Regions from separate parts of the Pseudobacteroides sp. genome, predicted to be linked through region 1. Evidence: riboswitches for the same ligand, from Rfam matches in the RefSeq annotation. Region 1 holds a riboswitch; each other region holds the start of a gene.
The links. Region 1 has a riboswitch for cyclic di-AMP ahead of VIO64_RS04010 (SH3 domain-containing protein). Riboswitches for the same ligand answer to the same signal wherever they lie in the genome.
Positions count from the first base shown of each region.

Region 2: another riboswitch for cyclic di-AMP. It lies ahead of VIO64_RS16510 (peptidoglycan-binding domain-containing protein); the one in region 1 lies ahead of VIO64_RS04010 (SH3 domain-containing protein).
Region 3: another riboswitch for cyclic di-AMP. It lies ahead of VIO64_RS03805 (C40 family peptidase); the one in region 1 lies ahead of VIO64_RS04010 (SH3 domain-containing protein).
Region 4: another riboswitch for cyclic di-AMP. It lies ahead of dapB (4-hydroxy-tetrahydrodipicolinate reductase); the one in region 1 lies ahead of VIO64_RS04010 (SH3 domain-containing protein).

Region 1 is NZ_DATCTU010000025.1:4,195-7,363, reverse strand. It holds gene VIO64_RS04015 (DNA internalization-related competence protein ComEC/Rec2) at 1-870, opposite strand, end outside; gene VIO64_RS04010 (SH3 domain-containing protein) at 984-1,979, opposite strand; cyclic di-AMP (ydaO/yuaA leader) riboswitch at 1,981-2,124, opposite strand; gene VIO64_RS04005 (GNAT family N-acetyltransferase) at 2,217-2,732, opposite strand; partial or broken gene VIO64_RS04000 (IS3 family transposase) at 3,051-3,169, opposite strand, start outside.
Region 2 is NZ_DATCTU010000104.1:16,653-19,821, reverse strand. It holds gene VIO64_RS16515 (mannose-1-phosphate guanyltransferase) at 1-1,376, opposite strand, end outside; cyclic di-AMP (ydaO/yuaA leader) riboswitch at 1,646-1,785, shown strand; gene VIO64_RS16510 (peptidoglycan-binding domain-containing protein) at 1,836-2,771, shown strand; gene VIO64_RS16505 (hypothetical protein) at 2,962-3,135, shown strand.
Region 3 is NZ_DATCTU010000020.1:31,793-34,961, forward strand. It holds gene VIO64_RS03800 (amino acid adenylation domain-containing protein) at 1-788, shown strand, start outside; gene VIO64_RS03805 (C40 family peptidase) at 928-1,578, opposite strand; cyclic di-AMP (ydaO/yuaA leader) riboswitch at 1,583-1,735, opposite strand; gene VIO64_RS03810 (MerR family transcriptional regulator) at 1,905-2,669, opposite strand; gene VIO64_RS03815 (hypothetical protein) at 3,078-3,169, shown strand, end outside.
Region 4 is NZ_DATCTU010000062.1:25,090-28,258, forward strand. It holds gene VIO64_RS09680 (L-lactate dehydrogenase) at 1-606, opposite strand, end outside; gene VIO64_RS09685 (GGDEF domain-containing protein) at 844-1,464, shown strand; sodium ion sensor (DUF1646 type) at 1,521-1,574, shown strand; cyclic di-AMP (ydaO/yuaA leader) riboswitch at 1,686-1,821, shown strand; gene dapB (4-hydroxy-tetrahydrodipicolinate reductase) at 1,982-2,842, shown strand; gene VIO64_RS09695 (DUF2294 domain-containing protein) at 2,920-3,169, shown strand, end outside.

The DNA of each region.
Region 1 (3,169 bases):
GAAGAGAAACATGATAAGTATACCAATTATGGTGATATTAGATGCCTTTTGCGATAACCTCATCCTTTTGAAAACAAAAACAAGAGGAAAAACTATAAAGGCGATGTTCATACCTGAAACTGCAGTTAAGTGTGACAAACCGGCATCACTGAATGCATCCACCATTTCGTCACTCATATCTTCGGTAAATCCTATCAGCATACCGCAAAGGAGTGCAGCTTGTTCCTTGGGCAGGCATGGCTTTATTGTTCCTATTATCCGTTTTCTTAAATCCATCCCAACCTTAACAAAGGGGTTTACACTGGAGGAATCCATAAATTTAATACTATCACCCCTTGTATAAACCGTTGCTGAAACTCCTGATTTTAACAGGTGCCTTCTGTAGTCAAAACCTCCTGGAATCCTTTTACCGTCAGGAATGCTGATTTTCCCATTAACAGTCAAATCCATCCCATATTCCAAAATCGGTGTATCATCCTTATTTGGAACAGTAACAAGAAGCTTCCCCTTTATCTTAAAGCTTTTACCCTCTGATTTTATCTCATCAGTTCTGACCGTGTATACCGTCTTAGACTCTTTAATATCCGGCTCTGTGCATACAAATCCTAATACCTGCATATCTTTACCTGAAAATTCCTTGAATTTATCAAGAGTGATTTTATTTATTACTGTGAATTCGGCTGCACCTGCAAAGAAGAAAATCAATGCACCTATAAGAATAACAATATTTTTCTTGTTATGAAGATAAACAATCGAAAGAGCAGACATAACCAACATTGAAGTCATAATGAATAGAGGCAAATTGCCAAACTGAGCAACGTAAATACCCACAATAAGGAACAGTGAAAATAACAATAACGGTCTTTTCATACTGACAGTATTCCTCCTGTTCAATATTCACAAGATTGTAGTGTAGTATACACCATAATTTCTCAGACAGTAAAAAAAGCTCCTTGTTAAAGGAGCTCCATGATTTGGTGTTGTTATTTCAAAAACCTTCTTGCACTCATATAAGCATTGGAATAAAAACCTTCACCCAGATTGCTTATAACAACTTTACGAGCATTCGAACCTGATGAAGCATGAATAAACATGCCATCACCAATATAGATTCCTACGTGATTAATATAATTTCTTCCACCATTTGTATCAAAGAATACAAGATCACCAGGTCTTAAGTTCGCTCTGCTTACCTTGGTTCCCTGTTTAGCCTGGTCGGCCGCAACGCGTTCCAAGTTAATACCGAAATGATTGTTAACATATAAAACAAAGCCGGAACAATCAAACCCTTTTGGTGAACTTCCACCATAAACATATCTCACACCCAGAAACTTCTTTGCATATGCAATAAGCTGCTGGCGGGTATCGGACACAGAATCAGTAACTGCATCTTCCTTACCGTCATCATCTGATTGGGAGATATCTCTTTGTTGTTCTGTTGTACCCCTTGATGTAGTCTTTTTAGCTGAAGATGATTTTGTAGGGCTGACAGTACTGGAACCAGTTGATTTTACACTGACAAAATCTTTGAAAACCCAACCTATTTTCCCATCAGAAGTACGAACCTTATACCAGTTGTCTGAAGAACTTAATACACTAACACTTGTTCCTTTGCTGAATGTTTTAAGTACTAAAGCATCAGTAGTTGCCTTCTCTCTTAAGTTGACGTCATCTTCATTAATTGTTGCTGAGCTGGATGAAACTTGCTTTACAGTAACAAATTCACTGCTAACCCACCCAGTAATACCATTGTATGATACTTTGTACCATCCGTTGCTACTGCTGATAATTGTAACCTTCATCCCTTTTTCTAACTGTTCGAGAACCTCTGAAGAAGTACTTGGTGACTTTCTGATATTTAATATGTCACCTTTAACAACACCTGTTTGGTTACCTTCTGCACCGGCATATGCTGCTACTGCAAAAGACAACGCTAGAGACACACTTACACAAGTAAGTGCCCTTTTGAAACTAAACATATATTCCTCCTATTTATAGCTTCCGAAGTTAGCTGTCGGGTTCGGGTAATAGGATCACCCCTACTATCTATTGATAGATTAACCCCAAAAATATTGGTTCCTCCGTACTTCCCTATCCCAAGGGAAGATTCAGCTATTTATTAAGTTTTTACTTCAATGATATTATATACATCTTGACATAGTTTGTCAAATCAAACCTTGGTAAAATCTTATTGATATTTAAAGTATTTAAATTTTTTATAGTTTTTTTTGCATTATTACTACTTCACATTGTTTATCGGCAATTTTCACACAACTAAACATCTTTTTATAAAAATCAAACCCTAATGCCTCCCAAAACTGTCTGCCCTTAACGTTCTCTTCAGCAACCGCTAAATATGCTTCCGAGGCGTTTCCTTTAGCTTTAAGATAAGAAAGGCTTAGTCTCACAGATTCCCTCCCATATCCTTTTCTTTGGTGGTGAGGGTCTATGACAATTGTTCTTATCCAAACTTTATTTTTATGTGTAGACTCTAGTCTCCCTTTTAGTATTCCTATCATTTGATTACTGTCTTTTTTATAAATCCCTGTGAAAAATTCGCTATCCGATTCAACCGACTCCTTATATATTGAGGTCAACTCGTTTATTTCAACAGGTATATCTTTTCCTGTGGCATACTTAAAATGATCTACCCGGCTATACCATTTGAGAATTTTTTCAATATCATCATAAGATATATCCTTTAAATATACGTATTGGCTTTGTATATTCATCGAAAGCATAATACCTCCGGATAATTTTATTTATAAATTATTCGACATTTTTTTGCTAAAGTCCTTCTTTTGAACAAATTAAGCATCCCAGGTCTTTACCAACAATCCTATTAATTGAATAACTTCCATTTTGGAGTGTATATTTTAAATTAGACACATAAAAGCTTGCGAAATCTCGATTTTTCATAACTTTTCTTAAAATTTATTTTGCAACCTTTTACACACGCCTCTTCAACGGGATTAAATATAAAATAGTGTAATATTTGGAATCAATACAGTAAGAAATGCTTTATTCTTATATAACATTAAAGTTTAACCCTAAGCTATATGTTTCTTCCTATATTCCTTTTCAAATTCTATTGGTGACATATTACCTAATGCTGAATGTATTCTTTTGAAATTATAAAAGGTCTCAATATATTCAATAATTATTAGTT
Region 2 (3,169 bases), on a different contig from region 1:
CGGGATATGGGAGTAAGGAGACTGCTCAGGTTGAATACCTCCACGCCAACGGACAAAATGCCGGCTGCAAAAGCATGCTTGAACATCCTGGCTGAATTGGATGTGGTAGAGCTTACAACAACCTTCGAACCCTTTTTATAAATGGAGCCGTACGCAGCACCTAGACGTGAAGCAAACTCCGGTGATATATCCACATTTATAATACCTGATAGACCGTTTTCACCAAAGATGGACTTATTGTGTTTAGAACCCCAGACCATGTTTCTGTCAACAATTGCAAGGGGGTCAATGGTTTTTTGAGGCCAAATCTTTATTCCGGGCTTTATTATAGCCCTCTCATTTACAATACATTTATCCCCGATAACAGCATTTTCAAATATTGAGACATAGTGCTTGAAGTTAACCTTGTTACAAATTATTGAGCCTCTTATTTGAGAACCGTACTCTATATAATTGCTATCCCAAATTACACTTCTTTTTATTGAGGTCTCACCCTCGATTACATTGTTGTCCCCTATAACGCACATATCTTCTATGGCGGCACTGTTGGAAATACGGCAATTGTTGCCTATTATACAGGGGCCGCTGATCATTGCATTAGGCTCAATAAGGGTACCCGATCCAACCCAAATGCCTTTTTTTATTTCGGTATAATCATTGAGAAGATTTATTTTGCCTTGAAAAATATCATAATGTGCCTGCAAATATGCATTAAGGTCACCTATGTCGCACCAGTAGTCATGAGTCACATAGCCATAAAGGGGGTCATGTTTTTTTAACATCATTGGAAATAAATCCTGGCTAAAATCAAACTTTTTGCCAAAAGGAAAATAATCTAAAACATCTGGCTCTAAAATATATGTACCTGTATTCACGGTATCGCTGAAAACTTCTCCCCAGCTTGGCTTTTCTAAAAAGCCCTCTATACGTCCTTCCTTATCAGCCAGTACTACACCATACTCAAGAGGTACGTCAACCTTTGTGAGGATAAGGGTGGCTTTGGATTTTTTTGAGTAATGAAAATTTATGGCGTTTTTGAGATTGATATTTGTAAGTGAGTCTCCACTTATAACAACAAAAGTTTCATCAAGAAAATCACCGGCGTTTTTAACACTTCCGGCGGTACCTAATGGAGTATCTTCGGTAAAGTAATGAAGATTAACTCCAAAGCTGGAGCCATTTCCAAAGTAATCCCTTATCTTTTGCGGCAAGTACATTAATGTAATACCTATTTCAGTAATGCCATGCAGTTTCAATAAGTTTATTATATGCTCCATTATTGGCTTGTTAGCAACATTGACCATGGGTTTTGGCAAGTCACAAGTAAGGGGACGCAGCCTTGAGCCTTCTCCTCCAGCCATAATTATTGCTTTCATTAGGATCACCCTTTCACCAGTGTAAAATATTATGCCCTAAAATAAGCAGACTTATAAGATGTACTATATATTAAGCTATCCGAAATTATTCATTTGTAGATATAATGCAATATGAAAGGAATTCGGTCATCGAAAATAATCATCAATTATGTATATTCAATATAAATAATAAAAATCCTTCATCACTCAGAAAAATAAATATTATTCATAAACAATAGTTCACTTTTTTGCCCACCAATTACACCTTTATTATGTAAACTGATAGTGCTAAAATTAAATAGCCTAATTCTTAAATCTTATATAAGAAACGGGGGACCTAATTTTTGGGGTAAATTACGTATTTGCGTAAAGGGTGTCTCTTCTACCTAACCCGTCAACTAACCTCGTAGGCAGTGAGTTTACAGAAAAAGTATTGTGTATTTCAAGCTTTATGTAAACTACAAGAGAGGGGTACAATTTATGATTAGCAAAAAGGTGTTGTTCAGTTCTATTGCGGCTATTGGACTGTCTGCAGGAATTTATGCAAATCCTGTAAATGTTCAAGCTGCATCATCAAATCTTCAAAAAGGTTCAAAGGGAACGGCAGTTACTACACTCCAGAACAATCTGAGGCAGGCCGGATATTTTAATTTAAAGAGCACTGGCTACTTTGGATCAGTGACTCAAAGTTCCGTATTAAAGCTCCAGAAAAAATATGGCTTAAAAGCCGATGGCATTGTAGGGCCAAAAACTTATAAAGCTATCAATGATGCTTTATCAAGGGACGGTGCTGCGATGACAAGCAGTAAACCAACAGAAAAAGTAGCAGCTAGTGCAACAAACAATTTAACAGTTATGAAAACATCCGATTTTACTTCAGACAGTGAGACAAAGCCTGCACCTAAAATTTCTTCAAGAGCTGAGTATGAAAGGGGAGGGTCCTTAATTCCATGGTTTGGTGGTGTGGAGGATATCTTTGCCCGTGAAACCGAAGCTGTTGTTTTTGATATTGATACAGGCTTAAGTTTTAAGGTGCTGAGAAGTTATGGTTATAATCACGCTGATTGTGAGCCTCTTACGAAAAAGGATACTGATATTCTCAAAAGTATTTATGGCGATCAGTGGAGCTGGAACAGAAGGGCAGTTATTGTAACTATAGACGGAATAAAGATACCTGCATCAATGGCCGGTATGCCACATGCCGGATTAGACAGTGAACCTGTAAATGCTAATGTTTCATATAGAAGCGGCGGATATGGTACAGGTTTAAATTTGGATATGGTTAAGAATAATGGTATGGATGGACATTTTGATATTCACTTTTATAACAGCAAGACCCATGGAAGCAATAAAGTTGATGCCAATCACCAGAAGATGGTCTCAAAAGCCTTTCAATGGCTCGAAGGGAATTTTTAGCAAAGGTTATTTGTTTGATTCTGAATATATTAATTAATATTGGATATGTTAAATGTAACGAACTTTTTAGTTATAAATTATTGGTTTTATTGCTAAATAGTTCGTTATATTTATATATATAAATATATGCAAAAGAACAGAAATACTTTATATAAAGTCGATTTTAAGAGTGGATAGGAGGAGATGGTAAATGAGAGATAGAAGGGGTAAACAGGTTAGAGAAACAGGAATGGGTCCTACCGTAGCACCCGGCATTAATGATGAACAGCTAGGAGAAAATGCTACAAAAGAGGATATAAAAAATGGAAATTCTACAAAAGTTATAAGGCTGTTTTGGGATGAAAATGACCCAAGAAGCAAATAATAATAACGTACTCGTTACTGTAGAAATAAAAATT
Region 3 (3,169 bases), on a different contig from region 1:
TGGCGGAGCTTATTGCCGATGATAGAAATAAAGACTGGGACCATGTTGTTGGCATTAGAAAAAATGACAGCTGTAAAAAGGTTTTTTGCATACATCCTGCACCCGGGACGGTTATATGCTATTACGATCTTGCACGATACATTGGTGGCGATTGGAGCGTTTATGCTCTTCAGTCGAAGGGGCTGGAAAAGGATCAGAAACCTCATAAAAATGTTCAAGAGATGGCACAAGCCTATATCAAGGAAATAAAAGGAGTCCAGCAAAATGGACCGTATGCCCTTATTGGGTGGAGTGTTGGAGGACAGATAGCTTACGAGATTGCAAGGCAATTGATATGTATGGGAGACGATGTAGAGATTCTGGCATTACTGGATACCGATCCGGTATTTATAAGGAGGAGCAGACTTTTAAGCTTTGTATCCTTATTTAAATATTCTGCAGCTGCAATGATCACACATAGAAAAATTGTCTGTAAAAATTTAAATATATCTTCCTTTGGTTTAACAGCACTTTATCGAAGATTGAGAATGTGGCTCTCATTGACACTTGCTGTAATAAAATACAGGCCTGAGTCACTTGACATCAGCGGCAAAGCTGTCCTGTTTCAGACTGAGGAAGGAAGAAAAATTGAAGAGAAACTAAAGGACAAATCAAGGAGTATAGGGAGCTTTATTGATGGCTTGAAAATTGTACCGATAAAAGGGGGGCATCTTGCAATGTTAAGTGAGCCAAATGTTAGACTTTTAGGTGATGAGTTAAATAAATACCTGAATAAGGTTGATAATTGAATTAAGCTAATGTATGATTAAAGAATTACTTACGCTTTTGATCGTGCCTAAAGTGAATATTATATATCAAATATTATGTAAAAAGGTAAGGAGAATGAGACATGATATAAGCTTGCATACTCCTTACCGTATATTTTAATTAAGCTAAAATTCTTTTTGCACCAATATAACGCGGAGCAAAGTAACTGTTGCTGAGATCCGTTATAGAGATTCCCATACTTGAGCTCGCGTGAATGAATTTATTATTACCCAGGTAAATACCTACATGTGAAGGTCCTGGTTTATAGGTTGAAAAGAATACAAGATCACCTTGCTGTAAATTTGCTTTATTCACCCATGTACCCTCGGTGTACTGTACAGCAGTTGTTCTCGATAGTGCTATATTGTTTTTTTGCATTACATATTGGGTAAATCCCGAGCAGTCAAATCCTGACGGAGATGATCCGCCCCATAAATATGGGACACCAATATAGGTTTTTGCTGTTTGTGATATCCTGTCAACCTTAATTTCTCGTGCTGTTTTACGGCCCACAACACCATCCTGGGATAGGTAGTTATCCTTTTGAAACTTTATAACCGTTTGCTCTGTATAACTTCCAAAATACCCGTTTGGTTCTCCTATAAAGTATCCCAGGCTTTTCAAATCCTTTTGTAGATTTGTAACTTCAGTACCACTTTTTCCTTCATAAAGCAAAATACCGTCAGTATAATAATCGGCATGTGCCGTACTTATAGAAAAAGCCAATATCATGGCTAAAAAAGCCAACATAATAAAAAACTTCTTTTTCACAATGATTTCCTCCTCTCAATGCCTACGAGGTTAGCTGTCGGGTGCGGGATGAGTGGTATCCCTACTGCTTTTATTAAAGTGTAATATTGGCAGATTAACCCCAAAAAAATGTATCCCCCGTTCCTTCACTTTATAAAGGATTAGGCAACTATCAGGTTCATGTCTCGAATATGGATTATAAGTGACATGCATGCTATATTCAACCTGTAATAAATGGGTTGGAAACAATGGATAAAAGTGCTATCCCATATGCAGGCAGCAAAAAACCCCATGCCCAAGCATCTTGAATACAGATATTAGGGCATGGGGGTATGCAATACTTAAGTCTAAATCTTTGTTCCGGTGTAAATCAAAACAGCATCTCTTAAAAATACCGCCAAACCAGGCTGTTCTTTGTCGTAATAGGCTGTAAATCTCTCATCATCGATATACATTTGAGCAACACCTGCATGTGCTTCTTTTGTATAGCTTCCCCATGCAAAGCTAAGCCATTGGCGGTGTAAATCTGCAGCCTTTTGTGCAAGTTCACCGGCTGGATCGCCTGTTGCAAATGCTGCCTTCAGTGTATCAATAATGTCTGTGCCTAACTTTTCAAATTCATCATACTGCTCCTTGGTCATATTTTTAAATATTTTATTTGACCTTTCAGCCTGCTCGTCTCCATATTTTTCTCTGACTTCTTTTCCGTATTTTTTCTCATTCTCTTCAATTAATTTCTGTTTAAAGCCTTCGAATTTTTCCTTGTCACTCATCATTATTCTCCCTTCTGATTCTGCTATTGTTTTGTCAACATTAGCAATCAACAAGTCTAATTGTTCCCGTTTTGCCAGAAGTTTTCTACGATGTTCTTGCAATGCTTCAGTGCTGTCAAATGACGGTGAAGTTAAAATATCTTTTATATCTTCCAGGCTTACACCCAGCTCTCTATAAAAAAGTATCTGCTGAAGCCTTGATACTTCCTGCTTTCCATAAATTCGATATCCTGAAGAATTGACCCTTGCCGGCTTAAGGATGCCTATTTCATCATAATAACGTAATGTCCTAGAGCTTATTCCCGCCATTTTCCCTAGCTTTTGTACTGTATATTCCATACAATCACCTCCTGACAATACTACTATACACCCTTACGCAGCGTCAATGTCAATATGGGTTTCCTCGAAGCAACATAAGCATGCAAAGGCTTTTTGTGATGAGAAGCCAACATAGGGAACATTATGAAATTCCATGCCAAAGACCATCAAGTGTTCCACCCGTTAAAATAAATCATTCTGCCAAACTTATTATCTATTCCAATTTTTCCAGTCTGACCACTTCCATGTGGCAAAAAGTATAAATGTAATTATTATTAACTCCATTAAAGACTCTCCTTTAGGGCTAAAGGGATATGTTTAATAGGTATAGGGTAAAACCCCTATCCCCTGTTAGCATAGCATATATAATTGTATATCCTTGGAAATGATGATAGAATTAAATAAAGTATTTTTATAAAGGTGATGTAAATGGCTTTAGTGCATGAGTTTGTTCTTTTAACTCAAGAAGAATGCCAAGAAGAGGTTATTCTTAATGATATAAGAGCTAATAAAGATGTTCT
Region 4 (3,169 bases), on a different contig from region 1:
CGGATCAGCAAAATACTCGTTAATGTTCTTTCCTGCGATATGAGTTGCACTCCAAAGAGGCAGCTGAGAATCGCCGTGTTCACCAATAATATATCCGTGAACATTTCTTACGTCCACATCAAATTTCTCACTGAGCAAATATCTGAACCTTGAGCTGTCAAGTACTGTTCCTGTTCCCAATACTCTTCCTGCAGGCAAGCCTGACCACTTTTGTATCTTGTATGTCAGAACGTCTACGGGGTTTGCTACTACAAGGATTACTCCACGAGTATAATACTTCATGATATTGCTTGTGATTTCCTTTGCGATTGCTACATTTTTCTTCGCAAGGTCAATACGTGTTTCACCTGGCTTACGATTTGCTCCTGCTGTAATAACTATCACATCACAATCCGCAACGTCGGAATAATCTCCGTCATAAACCTTCATCTGTCCTAAAAATGAAAGCCCATGATTAATATCCATCGCTTCACCTGCAGCTTTTTCTTTAGCTACGTCAATTAAAACCAATTCGCTAACCATTTGATTAAGTGATAATGCGAATGCTGCTGATGCACCTACAAAGCCGGCACCAATAATTGCTACTTTTGATCTGTTCTTTCCCATTTTAAATCCTACCTTTATATTTATTTCACTTTAATTTTATTCATTATAACAACATATTTAGTAAACTACAATAATTCTACAAAAATTTTTTCTGTTAAAATGAAAGTTATTTTTTTTATGGTTTTATTTTTGCTTTTTCGGGCCAATATAATAATAGCAATTTATATATCAAATGATATTTATGTTGACATATATATATAAATTTGATATACTGGTATATACAGGAGGGTATTATGCATGGAAGCTAATCTAGTAACAAAAGAAGAGTTTATCGCAAAGGTTGAAGAGTTAATAGCAAATGGTGATGGCCCCTTTAGTATAGCAGTAGCTGACGTTGATAACTTCGAAAATATAAATAAAATATATGGCTACCCTATTGGTGATGAGGTAATTAAAAAACTCCTGTCAGTATTTAGACAAAATTTATCCGGCATTGATCTGATTACCCGTCATGGCGATGAACTCAACATACTCCTTGTAAAAAAAGGTTCTGAAAGAAGCTTTATGGAGATGGAAGAAATAAGACGATATCTTTCGGACAATACATTTAATCTAAGTTATAAAGACAAGACAGAAAATGTTTATATAACTGTTAGCTGCGGGATAGCAAGCTATCCAAGAGATTCAAAAAATCCAATAGAGTTGTTCAGGGTGGCTGACAGTGCCATGTTCAGGGCAAAAAAGCTAGGTAAGAACAAGGTTTGCTTGTCCGAAGTAGAAAGCATGGTATTAAAATCCAGTTATTTTACGAAGACACAGGTTGACAGACTTGCCGAACTATCCAAAGAGACAGAAAAAACTGAAGCTTTCCTTCTTCGTGAAGCTTTGGATGATTTGTTTAAAAAACACAGCAAATAATAGTTATTGTTTACTCTCTCAAATGTAAGTTTAGTAACGTTTTAATAAGTTTGTTCGGTTGGATGGTTAAAGCCATTTTCAAGAGAATCAGGCTTCTGGGGTGGGAAGCTTATATTGGTATTAGTGCATATAAGTTTTCTACCCTTTTATATACTATTATGAAAGGCAACCAAAGTAACCAACACTTTACATTTGTGCTTTTCGTATATTTAAATTTAATATTTTTAGCTTCGCTGAGTCCAGAAATGGAGCGGGAGAACCAATTTATGGGGTGAGTCCGGCATGTTGTCCGGTAGGGTTAAGCTCTTTCGACCCGAATCCGTCAGCTAATCTCGTAAGCGTTGGAAGAGAAGGTGATTGATATGCTCTGATTATACCTTTTATTTGGTATACCCGTTATTGACGGCATACGCTATGGATACTTCTCCGTAGCGTTTTTTATTTTAATAATGATCTTACTCCTACAATTTAATCACGTTCAATTTTTAGTAAAAATAATGTATCGGAGGTAATTATTATGATTAGAGTTTGCATATCTGGACTTGGAAAAACAGGTAAGGAAATAGCTAAGGTTTTAATGGAGCAAGAAGATATAAAGCTTGTATCAGCAATTTGCAGCCCCAGTAGCGATAAAAGCGGCAAGGATTTGGGGGAAGTCATAGGCAGTGGCAGAACAGGAATTATTGTAGAAAGCTCAGACAATCTGGAACAAGTTATTTTCAGAACAAGGCCTGATGTGGTTGTAGACTTCTCGAGCCCTGAGGCAGCATTGAAAAACGCCAGGGTCTTTTCAAGAATGAAGGTAAATATCGTCATTGGTACAACAGGGTTTTCCAAGCTTGGCTTAAAAAAGCTTCTTGTACTTGCTACAAAACATAGAAATGCTATTGTATACGCACCAAATATCACCTTGGGAGTAAATGTTCTTATGCTTCTTACAAATTTGGCATCCAATATATTAAGCAACTATGATTTCCAAATTACAGAAATCCATCATAAGCATAAAAAGGATGCTCCATCAGGCACCGCGAAAAAGATAGCTGTTGAAATAGAAAAAGGCCTCTTGGCTTCAGGCAATTCAGTTGGAAACATTGATGTGCCAATCACAGCTGTAAGAGCCGGAGGAGTCGTAGGAAAGCATGAAGTTATGATCATCGGTGAAGATGACAAAATAGAAATTTCCCATGAGTCCTTCTCACGAAGAGCCTTTGCTCTTGGTGCTCTGCGTGCAGTCAGATTTGCAAAAGGTAAATCAGGCTACTTTGAAATGAGTGACGTCCTTAATCTAAAAAAAGTATTGGGAGATTATCTTGAAAGTGAAAACAACTCCTTTAAGGAACGCTATACAATATTCTTAAATAAAAAAATTATGGTGTGATTTTTTACCTAAATGACTATTGATTTTTATTTTACCTCATGTTATAGTTTCTATAAGCAAGTGTAGAGGTTGATAATATGACTAAGGGCCAGGCTCAAGCAAAAATAAGCGAAGCAGTAAGCAAGTTTGAAATTGAATTCATGGGCAGGGGTCCAAAGCAAATAAGAACTCTTATCATCCAAGACTTGATTATAGTAAGACTCAAGGGCTTTTTAAGCCAATCTGAACAAAAGTTGGCAGATAACAGCCAAGGAGTTGAATTACTTAAGAAAATAAGGGTAATGCTTTTTGAAAGTGCAAGAAACTATCTGGAGGTTCTTATAAAAG